Regions from separate parts of the Massilia sp. 01N410 genome, predicted to be linked through region 2. Evidence: predicted binding sites of a transcription regulator. Region 2 holds the regulator's gene; each other region holds the start of a gene.
The links. Region 2 encodes sigma-54, which starts transcription at its own class of promoters, with help from an activator protein. Its sites were predicted from a motif close to TGGCANGNAANCTGCTTT; they were not measured.
Positions count from the first base shown of each region.

Region 1: the regulator sigma-54 is predicted to act here: its motif matches at 1,253-1,270, upstream of AC1DOP_RS26455 (TorF family putative porin).
Region 3: the regulator sigma-54 is predicted to act here: its motif matches at 1,474-1,491, upstream of AC1DOP_RS03965 (ANTAR domain-containing response regulator).
Region 4: the regulator sigma-54 is predicted to act here: its motif matches at 1,645-1,662, upstream of AC1DOP_RS23550 (TldD/PmbA family protein).

Region 1 is NZ_JBFTRV010000032.1:33,176-36,378, reverse strand. It holds gene AC1DOP_RS26470 (hypothetical protein) at 1-297, shown strand, start outside; gene AC1DOP_RS26465 (hypothetical protein) at 524-820, shown strand; gene AC1DOP_RS26460 (accessory factor UbiK family protein) at 824-1,084, opposite strand; gene AC1DOP_RS26455 (TorF family putative porin) at 1,358-2,110, shown strand; gene AC1DOP_RS26450 (P-II family nitrogen regulator) at 2,123-2,461, shown strand; gene AC1DOP_RS26445 (ammonium transporter) at 2,472-3,203, shown strand, end outside.
Region 2 is NZ_JBFTRV010000010.1:71,891-75,093, reverse strand. It holds gene lptB (LPS export ABC transporter ATP-binding protein) at 1-621, shown strand, start outside; gene AC1DOP_RS15060 (RNA polymerase factor sigma-54) at 624-2,120, shown strand; gene hpf (ribosome hibernation-promoting factor, HPF/YfiA family) at 2,223-2,582, shown strand; gene AC1DOP_RS15050 (enoyl-CoA hydratase/isomerase family protein) at 2,687-3,203, shown strand, end outside.
Region 3 is NZ_JBFTRV010000002.1:295,269-298,471, forward strand. It holds gene AC1DOP_RS03960 (CmpA/NrtA family ABC transporter substrate-binding protein) at 1-810, opposite strand, end outside; gene AC1DOP_RS03965 (ANTAR domain-containing response regulator) at 831-1,463, opposite strand; gene AC1DOP_RS03970 (hypothetical protein) at 1,655-1,894, shown strand; gene AC1DOP_RS03975 (hypothetical protein) at 1,921-2,088, shown strand; gene AC1DOP_RS03980 (S9 family peptidase) at 2,224-3,203, shown strand, end outside.
Region 4 is NZ_JBFTRV010000023.1:52,281-55,483, forward strand. It holds gene AC1DOP_RS23540 (S1C family serine protease) at 1-580, opposite strand, end outside; gene AC1DOP_RS23545 (class I SAM-dependent methyltransferase) at 668-1,444, opposite strand; gene AC1DOP_RS23550 (TldD/PmbA family protein) at 1,772-3,203, shown strand, end outside.

The sequences.
Region 1 (3,203 bases), on a different contig from region 2:
GCTACGTTTGCCGAGTGGTACGGAGCCGGGTTCAAGCTGAAGTTCTATGACCGGGTCGATAAGAAATTCGTTTTTTTGTATGTGAGCCCGGCAAAAATGGAGGCTTACCGTTTCCGCAAGTACTTTAAAGAGATCCTATCCGACACAACGGTTGCCTACTTCACGGTTTTTGCTCTCGGAAGGTTAGAGGCTAGTCCGAAGGGCAATTCGGTAAATCTCATAGTCGATGATTTACGTCACTTGGACATCGTTCGTGGGAAAACGAAGGAAGCTGGAGCCAACGAGGTGTCAACTTAGACAGCAATCGACGCTTTGGATGGATGAAAGCGTCGAACGCCTCTGGCACCAAATCACGCCCCCTGCAAGCGTAAAGTTATTGATGCACGGAAAAAGGCTTCATCCGTCGATTCCAATAATGATGTTCAGGAGGACTTAGTTTCCCATTATTCGTTTCTAGCCCGTCGGCTTACTCGGCCGATATCTATTTGACGGCCAGATCCGTGGCATCGCGTATAGTCTTGCGATGCCTAAACTACTTCTGACCTTCGCCATCCTGGCGCTGCTGTTCTGCCTGCTGTGCGGGCCGGTGCTCTATGTGGCGCTCCGGTTCAGGCGGCGGGGGGATGTGGCGGCATTGCGGCCGCTGCGCGTCGTCTGGCTGGCGCAGCTGGCGCTGGCCGCCATCCTGATCTTCGTGGCCGACGATGCCCGGCTGGGCAATCCGGTCGGCGTCATGCTGGGCATCGTCATCGGCGTGAGTGTGGGCGGTGCCGTCCTGTTCGGGCTGTGGCGGCTCACGCGCCGCCTCGTGCTGCGTTAAACCTCAGACCTTCTGTTCCGACGTCACCGACGCCAGCTTCGCTTCCAGTTCCGCCACGCGCAGTTCCAGGGCGTCGAGCTTGGCGCGGGTCTTGGCCAGCACCTGGGCCTGGATGTCGAATTCTTCGCGCGTCACCAGGTCCAGCTTCGAAAAGCCCTGGGTCATCATGGCCTTGACGTTGCGTTCGATGTCCTTGGCCGGCGAATTCTCGATCGCCTGGTTGATCTTGCCCTGCAGATCATTAAAGAAGTTATTCATGTCCATTTCTGTCCTTGGTGAAGCCGAGTGGTGCGCACTCATTTTGTGCGCGCCTCGCTGATTTAGTGCGTGCACCTGCGTGGCGCACGCCCTTGCGGCGTCATTTATGTTTTTGGCATATCAAAAATGGGGGCAGAGGCCTGCGAATACAAGGTCTGCCGCTCCATTCCGGGGTGGCACGCATCCTGCTAAAGCAAACATACAACATAGAAAAACAGGAAAGCGAAGTACGGATTGTAAACCCATCAGGTCCAAAGTTCATTTACCAGGGAGTGTCGTATGAAGCGTCGAAGCAGCAAGTGGCAGCACATCGCGATGGTCGCGGCGGGTTTGTGGAGCCTGGGCACCGGGCTGGCCGGGGCACAGGAGCAGGAGCAGAAGCCCGAGCACGAGGTCAGCTTCAACGCGGCGGTGACGAGCGATTACCGTTACCGCGGCCTGTCCCAGAGCCGCCTGGATCCGGCGGTGCAGGGCGGCGCCGACTATGTCCATAACCCGACCGGCCTCTACGTCGGCACCTGGCTCTCGTCCATCAAATGGACCAAGGACCTGGGCGGCAGCGGCAACGTCGAGTGGGATATCTATGGCGGCAAGCGCGGCAATCTCAGCGCCGACATCACCTACGACGTCGGCGGCCTGTACTACTTCTATCCGAATAACGGCCTGCATCCGAACGCCAACACCTTCGAGCTCTACGGCCAGCTGGGCTACGGGCCGGCCTACGTCAAGTACTCGCATTCGCTGACCAACCTGTTCGGCACCGCCGACAGCCGCGGCAGCGGCTACCTCGACATCGGCGCGAACGTCGACGTCGGTGGCGGCTTCGTGCTGAACCTGCACGCGGGCCACCAGGAAGTCCGCCACAACGGCGCGGTGTCCTATACCGACTACAAGGTCGGCGTGACCAAGGACCTCGGGGTCTGCTCGGTGGCGCTGGCTTACGTCAAGGCCAATACCAGCGGCTACCTGAGCCCGTCCGGAGAAAACCTCGGGAAGTCCGCGGCCCTGCTGTCTGTTTCAAAAACTTTCTGAAGAGGCAATCGCATGAAAATGATCACCGCCATCATCAAACCCTTCAAGCTCGATGAGGTCCGCGAGGCCCTTTCCGAGATCAATGTCCAGGGTATTACGGTGACCGAAGTGAAAGGCTTCGGCCGCCAGAAGGGCCATACCGAACTCTACCGCGGCGCCGAGTACGTGGTCGACTTCCTGCCGAAGACCAAGATCGAGGCGGCGGTCGACGACGCCATCGTCGACCAGGTGATCGACACCATCCAAAGCGCGGCACGCACCGGCAAGATCGGTGACGGCAAAATTTTCGTCTCCGATCTGGAGCAGGTAATCCGTATCCGTACCGGCGAGACCGGCAACGATGCGCTGTAAGGGGAATCCGATGATCCGCACACTCACCAAACTGATCGCAGGCTTCAGTGTCGCCATGGCGCTCGGCGCTGCACTGCCGGTCCTGGCCCAGGATGCCGCTGCACCAGCCGCGTCGGCGCCGGCCGCCACCGCAGCCGCCAATGCCGGCGCAGCCGCTCCTGCTGCCCCGGCCGCTCCCGCCGCGGCAGCAGCGACGGCCGCGCCGGCAAGCCCGGCCGCTCCCGCCGCCGCACCCACGCCGCAGAAGGGCGACACCGCCTGGATGTTCGTCGCCACCCTGCTGGTGATCATGATGACGATTCCGGGCCTGGCCCTGTTCTACGGCGGCCTGGTGCGCTCGAAGAACATGCTGTCCGTGCTGATGCAGGTCTTCATGATCTTTTCCGTCATCATCGTGCTGTGGTGCCTGTACGGCTACTCGCTGGCCTTCACCGAGAACAATGCCTTCATCGGCGGCCTCGACCGCGTATTCCTGAAAGGCATCTGGGATCCGGCCAAGGCGAGCTTCTCGACCGCCGCCACCTTCAGCAAGGGCGTGGTGATCCCCGAGTTCATCTACGTCGCCTTCCAGGGCACCTTTGCCGCCATCACCTGCGGCCTGATCGTCGGCGCCTTCGCCGAGCGCGCGCGCTTCGCGGCCGTGCTGGCCTTCGTGGCGCTGTGGTTCACCTTCGGCTACCTGCCGGTGGCCCACATGGTCTGGTTCTGGACCGGTCCGGACGCCATCACCAGCGCTTCGCTG
Region 2 (3,203 bases):
GCCGGCAAGACGACCTCGTTCTACATGATCGTGGGCCTGGTGCCGGCCGACGCCGGCGCCATTGTCATCAACGGCACCGACATCACCAGCCTGCCGATCCACCGGCGCGCCATGCTGGGCCTGTCCTACCTGCCGCAGGAAGCCTCGGTGTTCCGCAAGCTGACGGTGGAGGAGAACATCCGCGCCGTGCTGGAACTGCAGCGCGAGGACGGCAAGCCGCTGGGCAAGAACCGCATCGAGGAGCGCCTCAACGAGCTGCTGGCCGAGCTGCAGATCGAGAAGCTGCGCGAGAACCCGGCGCTGTCGCTGTCGGGCGGCGAACGGCGCCGCGTGGAGATTGCGCGCGCCCTCGCCACCAACCCGCGCTTCGTGCTGCTGGACGAGCCGTTTGCCGGCGTCGATCCGATCGCGGTGATCGAGATCCAGCGCATCGTGCGCTTCCTGAAGGAGCGCGGCATCGGCGTCCTGATAACCGACCACAACGTGCGCGAGACGCTCGGCATCTGCGACCGTGCCTACATCATCAACCAGGGCGCGGTGCTGGCGTCGGGACGCCCGGACGACATCATCGCCAATGAATCGGTTCGCCGCGTCTACCTGGGTGAACATTTCCGGATGTAGTCATGAAACAGACGCTGCAACTCAAGACCTCACAGCACCTTGCGCTGACACCGCAACTCCAGCAGTCGATCCGGCTGCTGCAGCTGTCCACTCTCGAGCTGCACCAGGAGATTGAACAGGTCCTCAGCGACAACCCGCTGCTCGAACGCCTCGACGATCCGCTCGACCACTCGGTGCGCCTGCTGGCCGACGGCGCGATCAACAACGGCGCGTCGACCTCCACCACGCCCGACTCGCCGCCCTCGTCCAGCCAGGGCGAGGAGGGCAATGGCGGCGGTGGCGCCGAAGCCGAAGGCGGCGACAGCGACAACGGCGATGCCGGCGGCGCCGAGCACGACATGGACTGGGGCGATTCTGGCCGTTCCGGCAGCGGCAGCGGCGGCGAGGAAGAGGACGGCCGCCCGCAGCTGGAAGCCAGCCCGGTCTCGCTGCGCGAACACTTGATGGAGCAGGTACGCCTGACCTGCATGTCGCCGCGCGATTGCGCGCTGGTCGAGATCGTCGTCGACACCCTCGACGACAACGGCTACCTCGAAGAAACCCTGGACGAGCTGCATGCGCGCCTCCCGGCCGAACTCGAAGTGGAATTCGAGGAGTTGCGCACCGCGCTGGCGCTGGTGCAAAGCATGGACCCGCCCGGCGTGGGCGCGCGCAGCGCCGCCGAATGCCTGGCGCTGCAGATCCGCCGCATGCCGGGCGTGCCGCTGGTCACGCGGCGCATGGCGCTGACCATCGTCGAACGCTACCTGACCTGGTTCGCGCAGCGCGAATTCAACAAGCTCAAGAAAGCCCTCGACTGCGACGACGAAGACCTGCGCGAAGCCCAGGCCGTGATCCGCCATTGCAATCCGCATCCGGGCGCGGCCTTCGCTTCCGACGTTTCCGACTTCGTGGTGCCGGACGTAATCGTGCGCCGCGCGAAGGACGGCTGGAGCGTGCAGCTGAATCCCGAGGTGATGCCGCGCCTGCGCGTGAACAGCCTGTATGCCACCTTGATGAAGCAGGGAAAATCGGAATCCCAGCTGGCGGCGCAGTTGCAGGAAGCAAAATGGCTCATCAAAAACATGCGCCAGCGCTTCGATACTATCCTTCGGGTAGCTCAAGCAATCGTGGAGCGCCAGCGGAACTTTTTCTCCCATGGCGCCGTTGCCATGCGGCCCCTTGTTTTACGTGAGATAGCTGATACACTAGGTCTACACGAGAGCACAATTTCTCGTGTCACAACTCAGAAATACATGCTGACGCCGCACGGCATGTTCGAGTTGAAGTACTTTTTCGGGAGTCACGTCGCGACCGAGGCAGGAGGAGAAGCCTCCTCGACCGCGATCCGGGCTCTCATCGTACAACTCACAGGAGCAGAAGACCCCAAAAACCCTTTATCCGACAGCAAGATCGCGGAGATGCTAGGGGAACAGGGAATGGTTATCGCACGCCGCACGGTAGCGAAATACCGCGAGGCGCTGAAGATCCCTCCCGTCAGCCTCCGTAAATCTCTGTAGCAAGCTCTTTCAGCAAGCTCTTGCAGCAAGCTTCTTGCAACAACGCTGCCCTGGTGCGTGGTATGCGCGTACGACAGGCAGCGCATCATCAAAGGAGTGTGTATGAATCTCACTATCAGCGGACATCATCTCGATGTAACCCCGGCAATCCGTGAATACGTACAGAACAAGCTCGAACGCATCACCCGCCATTTCGATCAAGTGATCGACTCCCACGTCATCCTCTGCATTGACAATCTCACCGAGAAAGAAAAACGCCAGAAGGCCGAGATCAACTTGCGCCTCGCCGGCAAGATCGTTCACGTCGCCAGCGCCGCGCACGACTTGTACGCCGCGATCGACATGCTGATGGACCGGCTCGACCGGCAGGTGCAGAAGTACAAGCAGATGCTGCAGGATCACAGTAGTACACCGCTCAAGCGCATACCCAACGATGGAGGAGAAGCTGCCGCTACAGCGTGATCCTTCCGCTGGCGCAGCACAAGCAAGGAAGGGCGCATCTGGCGCCCTTTTCGTTTTCCGGGCCGCGCTACAATGCCGTTTTCCATTTCAATAAATAAAAGAACATGAGCGAATACGTGCAGACCCGCGTTGCCAGCGGCACCGGCATCATTACCCTCGACCGTCCCAAGGCCCTGAACTCGCTGTCGCTGGAGATGGTGCGCGCACTGACGGAGACCCTGCTGGCCTGGCGCGACGATTCGAACGTCGACGCCGTCGTTATCAAGAGCAGCAGCGAGAAAGCCCTGTGCGCAGGCGGCGACATCCGCTTCTTCCACCAGGCCGGGCGCGCTACGCCCACTGGAGGCAGTGCCCTGCTGGAAGACTTCTTTACCGAAGAATACGCGCTGAACCACCTGATCCACTTCTATCCGAAACCCTATATCTCGTTGATGGACGGCGTGGTCATGGGCGGCGGCATGGGTATCGCCCAGGGCGGGCCCGAGACCGGCCTGCGCATCGTGACCGAACGCACGAAGATGGCCATGCCCGAGGTGAACATCGGCCTGTTCCCGGACGTCGGCGGCAGCCACTTCCTGTCGCATGCGCCGGGCGCGCTCGGCATGCATCTGGGACTGACGG
Region 3 (3,203 bases), on a different contig from region 2:
ATCGTCGTAGAGCCCGTGCAGGCGCGCGGCGATGGTGGCGCGCCCGGCGTCCACGTAGGCCGGGCTGGCCAGGACCTCGGCCGTGGCGTCGCGGTGCAGGGGCGAGGCGTCGATCCAGCGCGCCGCTTCCAGCAGCGCCGCCACCAGCGCGCGGCAAGCCTGCGGATGCGCGTCGGCGAAGGCGGCGGTGGCGCCCAGCGCCTTGCCGGGATGGTCCGGCCAGATGTCCTGGCTGGTGGCCGCCGTGAAGCCGCTGCCGTCCAGCACCGCCCGCGCGCCCCAGGGCTCGCCCGCGCAGAAGCCGTCGATATGCCCGGCCGCCAGGCTGGCCGCCATCTGGCCCGGCGGCACCGTCGCCATCTGCACGTCGCGCAGCGGGTCGATGCCGCTCGCGGCCAGCCAGTAATACAGGAACATCGCGTGGTTCCCGGTCGGGAAGGTGTGGGCGAAGGTGAAGCGCCGGCGGCTCCTGCGGACCTGGACCGCCAGCGCGGCGCCGTCCGTCACCCCGGCCTCGCCCAGCGCGCGCGACAGGGTGATGGCCTGGCCGTTGCGCGACAAATTCATCAGCACTGCCATCGGCACCGCGCGCGTGCCGATGCCCATCTCGACGCCGTACACCAGGCCGTAGAGCGCGTGGGCGACGTCGAGGCTGCCGTTCAGCAGGCGGTCGCGCATGCCGGACCAGGAGTGTTCGCGGCTGAGGGCGAGTTTGATACCGTGTTTCTCGTCGAGGCCGAGTACCGAGGCCATGATCAGGGGGGCGCAGTCGGTGAGCGGCATGAAGCCGGCTTGGAGGGTGGTTTTCATGTTAGTTCCTTAGGACGGCGCTATAGAAGGTCTTCCACGTCAAGCACCCGCTGCGCCACCTCCGCCAACCTCAGCTTCCGGTTCATCGCCATACTGCGCAGCTTCCTGTAAGCCTCTTCTTCATTGAGCCCGCTGCGCGCCATCAGCACGCCCTTGGCGCGCTCGACCAGCTTGCGGTCGGCCAGCTGGCGGCGGGTGTCGGAGAGTTCGTCGAGCAGCTTGCGCTCGCGCCGGAAGCGGGCCAGGGCCACGTCCAGCACCGGCTTCACGCGCTCGGCCTGCAGCCCGGCCACGATATAGGCCGTCACGCCGGCGCCGATCGCGGCGTCCATGCTGGACGGATCCTGGTCGTCGGTGAACAGCACGATCGGGCGCGGCTCGTCGCGGGTGGCGATCACGATGTGCTCGAGCACGTCGCGGGCGGCGGATTCGCTGTCGATGATGATCATGTCCGGCTGGATCTGGGCGATCCGTTCGGGCAGGAAGATATCGGCCGGCAGCGAGGCGACGATGTCGTAGCCCGATTCCAGCAACCCGATGCGCAACGCCGTGTTGCGCCGCGCCTGGGCCGCCGCGGCCTGTTCGCCGGTGCCTTGTGTGGTGTTGACCACGACGATGCGCAGGGTGCGCGGAACGGGAGGTGGCGATTTCATGCCTTGGGAATATGCAAGTTCCGGGCCAGAGAGATATTTCCGAGGCGCATAACCGAAGTAAGGACGAGCCACAGTTATCCATCAAGAAATATTCACCACGTTGATGGAGAACATCAAAAAGTAAAAGTTCACTTATGTCTCGATGTTCCCTATACTGCACCGCAACAACACAGTATTTATTGGAGAAAACAATGAGCACCGCAACGATCACCCAGGCGCAGAGCAAAGGTCTGCGCCACCAACTCGCAGAAACCGCTCGCAACATCCGCGCCTTCGCCATCGAACTCTATGTCGCCCACGGCGGCTGGTTCGCCCACGATGCCAAGCGCGACGAGCAGGCAAGCCGCCGCGAGATGCTGTCGCTGGCCGCCGCCGCCGAATCGCATAGCCCGAGCCTGTCGGCCGAGCTGCGCCACTTCGCCTCCAAGTAATTAAGTAATTCACACAGGACACCATCATGACCCCAGTCGAATACGTCACCGTTGCCATCTCGGCCCTGGCCATCGTCACCCGCATCGTGTTCTTCATCCGCAACCCGACCGTGACCGCGCCGTCGGAACTGTGGATCGCGGATCACCCGCAAATGTGGATCGGCGACCCGTCGCGCCTGGAGAAGCTGCGCTAAGCTTTCCTGGTTGTTGCTCGCGTCTCCACACGCCCGGCATTGGCCGGGCGTTGTTTTTTGCAAATCGAATCCACACTGCATCACTGTTGGCTGAGCTAGAATGCTTTTTTGCAATTTCTACTCAGACAACCGACGATGCGCCTTCCTGTCTCCGCTTCCGCCCTCACCGTCCTTGCCGCGCTGCTGGCCTCAGTTCCCCTCACCTCGGCCATTGCAGCCGACGCCGGCACACCCGTCACCCTCGACCAGGCCATGGCCCAGCCCGACTGGATCGGCAACCCCGTGGAAAACGCATGGTGGAGCTGGGACGGCAAGCAGGTCCTGTATAAACAGAAGCGCGCCGGATCGCCGCTGCGCGACGTCTACCAGACTGGCGCCACGTCCGGCCTGAACAAGGCGCGCAGGGTCGAGGATGCGGAGTTCGCCAAACTGGACGGCTGGCTGGTCGTCTACAACCGCGACCGCACCCGCTCCGCCTTCGTGCGCAACGGCGACCTCTTCGAGCGCGACCTGAAGAGCGGCGAACTGGTACAGATCTCGCGCGCCAGCGGCGTCGCCATCGCCGCCGTGCAGTATTCCGCCGACGGCCGCAGCGTGCAGTTCCGCGTCGGTGACGACTGGGCCAGCTGGGACCGCGCCAGCCGCCTGGTGTCGCCGCTGGCGCTGCCGCGCGCGGCCAAGGACCCGGCCGTCCAGGATCCGGATGCGCTGCGCGACATGCAGCTGCGCCTGATCGCCACCCTCAAGCGCCAGAAGACTGATCGCGACGCCACCCGCGCCCGTGAGGAGGAAGAGCGCCGCGTCGATCCGACCCGCGCCCCGGCCCCGATCTACCTGGGCGACAAGCTGGCCATCGTGAACACCCACCTGTCGCCGGACGGCCGCTGGCTGCTGGTCGTGACCGGCCCGAAGGACGCCGACAAGGGCCGCGTCGGCAAGATGCCGCGCTACGTGACGGAGAGCGGCTATGAAGAGACCTCGGACGAGCGCACCCGCGTCGGCCGCAAGGATCCGCGTCCGCACGGCCTCAAACTCATCGACCTGCAGACCCGCGAGGTGAAAGACCTGTCCTTCGACGTCCTGCCGGGCGTGAAGGACGATCCGCTGGCCTCCCT
Region 4 (3,203 bases), on a different contig from region 2:
GATTGATCGGGGCGTCGATCTGCACCCGCAGGCCGGCGTTGCCGAAGCCGTAGGGGACGAATTCGACGCGCGAGACGATGCCCTTGGTGATCGACAGCGAGTTGCCGCCGACCGGATAGCCGTAGGCGAACACTTGTTCGCGCACGTCCGGCAGCACGCTGGCGCGCGGCAGCGCCGGATGCTTGTTGAAGTAGGACTCGTCGTCGAGCTTGAGCAGGGCCAGGTCCATCCCGCGCGCCACCGCCACCACCGTGGCGGCGACCTTGTCGCCGTCCTGGCTGGCCTGGATCTCGACCTGGCTGGCGTAGCCGACCACATGGGCATTCGTGAGAATCCGCTTGCCCTCGATGATCACGCCCGAGCCGGTGACGTCCTGCGGCGTGGCCTTGGTCCAGGGTTTATACGGGTCGGGGCGGCGCAAGGTCGAGAAGATCTTGACGACCGAGTTTTCGACGCGAGACGGAATGGCGGATTTGGTCGGTGCGGCCTTCGCATCGAGGTCCTGGGCCTGGACCTGGATCTGGACCATCGTACAGGCGGCGGCAAGCGCTGCGGCGGCAGCGAGTCGGAAAAGTGTCATGCGTCTCTTTGAATCGGAAAGATTGCTGAGCGAATATACACCGTGGCGAAGCGTGAAAGTTCACAAATACTCACCACGGCGTGACATTTACGGTTTGACGAACTTGAGGGTCATGCGGTCGCTTTCGCCGATGGCCTGGTATTTGGCGCGGTCCTCGTCGCGGTTGGCCAGGGTCGGCGGCAGGGCCCACACGCCGCCCTTGTGGTCGGCCTTGTCCTTCGGGTTGGCGTTGATCCCGGATTTCCCAGCCAGCTTGAAGCCGGCGCTTTCGGCCATCCTGATCACATACGACTCATGGATGTAGCCGCTCGTGGCCTTGGCATCCTGCGGCATGGATTCCGGCAGGCGGTGGTCGGTCACGCCCAGCACGCCGCCCGGCTTCAGGCTGGTGTACAGCGCCTTGAACATTTCCTTGACCTTGTCGTCGCCCAGTTCGACGAAGTTGTGCACGTTGCGGAAGGTGAGCACCATGTCGACGCTGTTTGGCGGGGCGAAGTTGTAGATGGCCTTTGGTGGATTGAAGGCGCCCCGCACGACCTTGTCATACACCGCCGGGTTGGACTCCAGCAGCGTCTTGGATATGAGGCCGGCGCCGATCAGCTTGCCGTCCTGGCGCAGGTAGGGCGCCAGGATCTCGGTGTACCAGCCGCCTTCCGGCAGCAATTCGACCACCGTCATGGTTGGCTTGATGCCGAAGAAAGTCAGCGTTTCGTAAGGATGGCGCCAGGTGTCGCGCGCCACGTTGGCGCTTGAGCGGTGGCTGCCGGCGATGGCCGCGCGTAGTTGGGCGTCGTCGGCCTGGTTGGCGGCCAGCGCCGTGCCGGCCAAGCCTGCCAGTACGGCGGCCAGGATGAATCGTTTCATGTCTCGGTCTCCAATGTCGGTGGGGTAGCGGCGCCATGCCGTGCCCTCCGCCGATCATCGGGCAGGCCCTAGTTGTCGTCAAGTAAAGATTGCGTATGTATTAAACCTGTCCGACCGGACACCTGCCGGACACAGGGCGGACGCGGCCCGCGCGGACACCGTCCGCCCTGGCCGCGCTGGCAAGCAGGAACCCAGGCACCTGGCATAAAGATTGCCTATTCAAGAACTTTACTTGCTGCTATGGTTCAGCAGATAAAGAGAAGAAGTAAAGCGCAGCACAACAAGAGCGGTCCGCCCGCCGGACCACTGTCCACCTCAGGAGACGTCATGGAACGCCGTACCTTCCTCAACATCAGCGGCCTGGCTTTCGGCACGATGCTGGTGCCCGTATTCGGCCGCGCGATCGCCGCCGAAGAGCTGCTCAATCCGATGCCGGTCGCGGCCAAGAAGCTGCTGGCCGACACCGCGCTGAACGCCGCCACCAAGGCCGGCGCCAGCTACTGCGACGTGCGCATCGGCCGCTACCTCAACCAGTACGTGATCACTCGCGACCTGAACGTCGAGAACGTGGTCAACACCGAGTCGGCCGGCATCGGCGTGCGCGTGGTCTGCAACGGCGCCTATGGCTTCGCCGCCACCAACGACATGAGCCCGGACGGCGTGGCCGGCGCGGCGCGCCAGGCGGTGGCGATCGCCAAGGCCAACGCCAAGCTGCAGCTTGAACCGGTGCAGCTGGCACCGGTGAAGGGCGTGGGCGAGGTCTCGTGGGCGACGCCGGTACAAAAGGACTGGCGCACGGTGCCGGTCAAGGAGAAGGCCGAACTGCTGATCGCCGCCAACAAGGCCGGCATGGACGGCGGCGCGACCTTCATGAACTCGATGCTGTTCCAGGTGAACCAGCAGAAGTACTTCGCGTCCACCGACGGCTCCTACATCGACCAGGACATCCAGCGCATGTGGGCGCCGCTGACCGCCACCGCGGTCGACAAGGGGACCGGCAAGTTCCGCTCGCGCCAGGGCCTGTCGGCGCCGGTCGGCATGGGCTACGAATACCTGGCCGCGCGCAAGGAAGACAAGATCAAGGCCGCCGGCGGCGTCGCCACCCTGTACACGACATCCTATGACATCGTCGAGGACGCCCGCGCCGCCGGCCGCGACGCCAAGCGCAAGCTGACCGCCAAGAGCGTCACCCCGGGCAAGTACGACCTGGTGCTGTCGCCAGAACACCTGTGGCTGACGATCCACGAATCGGTCGGCCACCCGACGGAACTCGACCGCGTGCTGGGCTACGAGGCCAACTACGCCGGCACCAGCTTCGCCACCCTCGACAAGTGGGAAACGAAGAAATTCAACTACGGTTCGCCGCTGGTGAACATCGTGGCCGACAAGGTCACCCCGGGCTCGCTGGGCGCGGTCGGCTACGACGACGAAGGCGTCAAGTGCAAGCGCTGGGACATCATCAAGGACGGCATCCTGGTGAACTACCAGGCCACGCGCGACCAGGCCCACATCATCGGCGAGAAGGAATCGCACGGCTGCTCCTACGCCGACAGCTGGAGCAACGTGCAGTTCCAGCGCATGCCGAACGTCTCGCTCCAGGCGGGCAAGAAGAGATTGAGCCCGGACGAGATGGTCAAGGACATCAAGAAGGGCATCTACATCGTCGGCGACGGTTCGTTCTCGATCGACCAGCAGCGCTACAACTTCCAGTTCGGCGGCCAGCTGTTCTACGAGATCAACAACGGCAAGATCGGCCAGA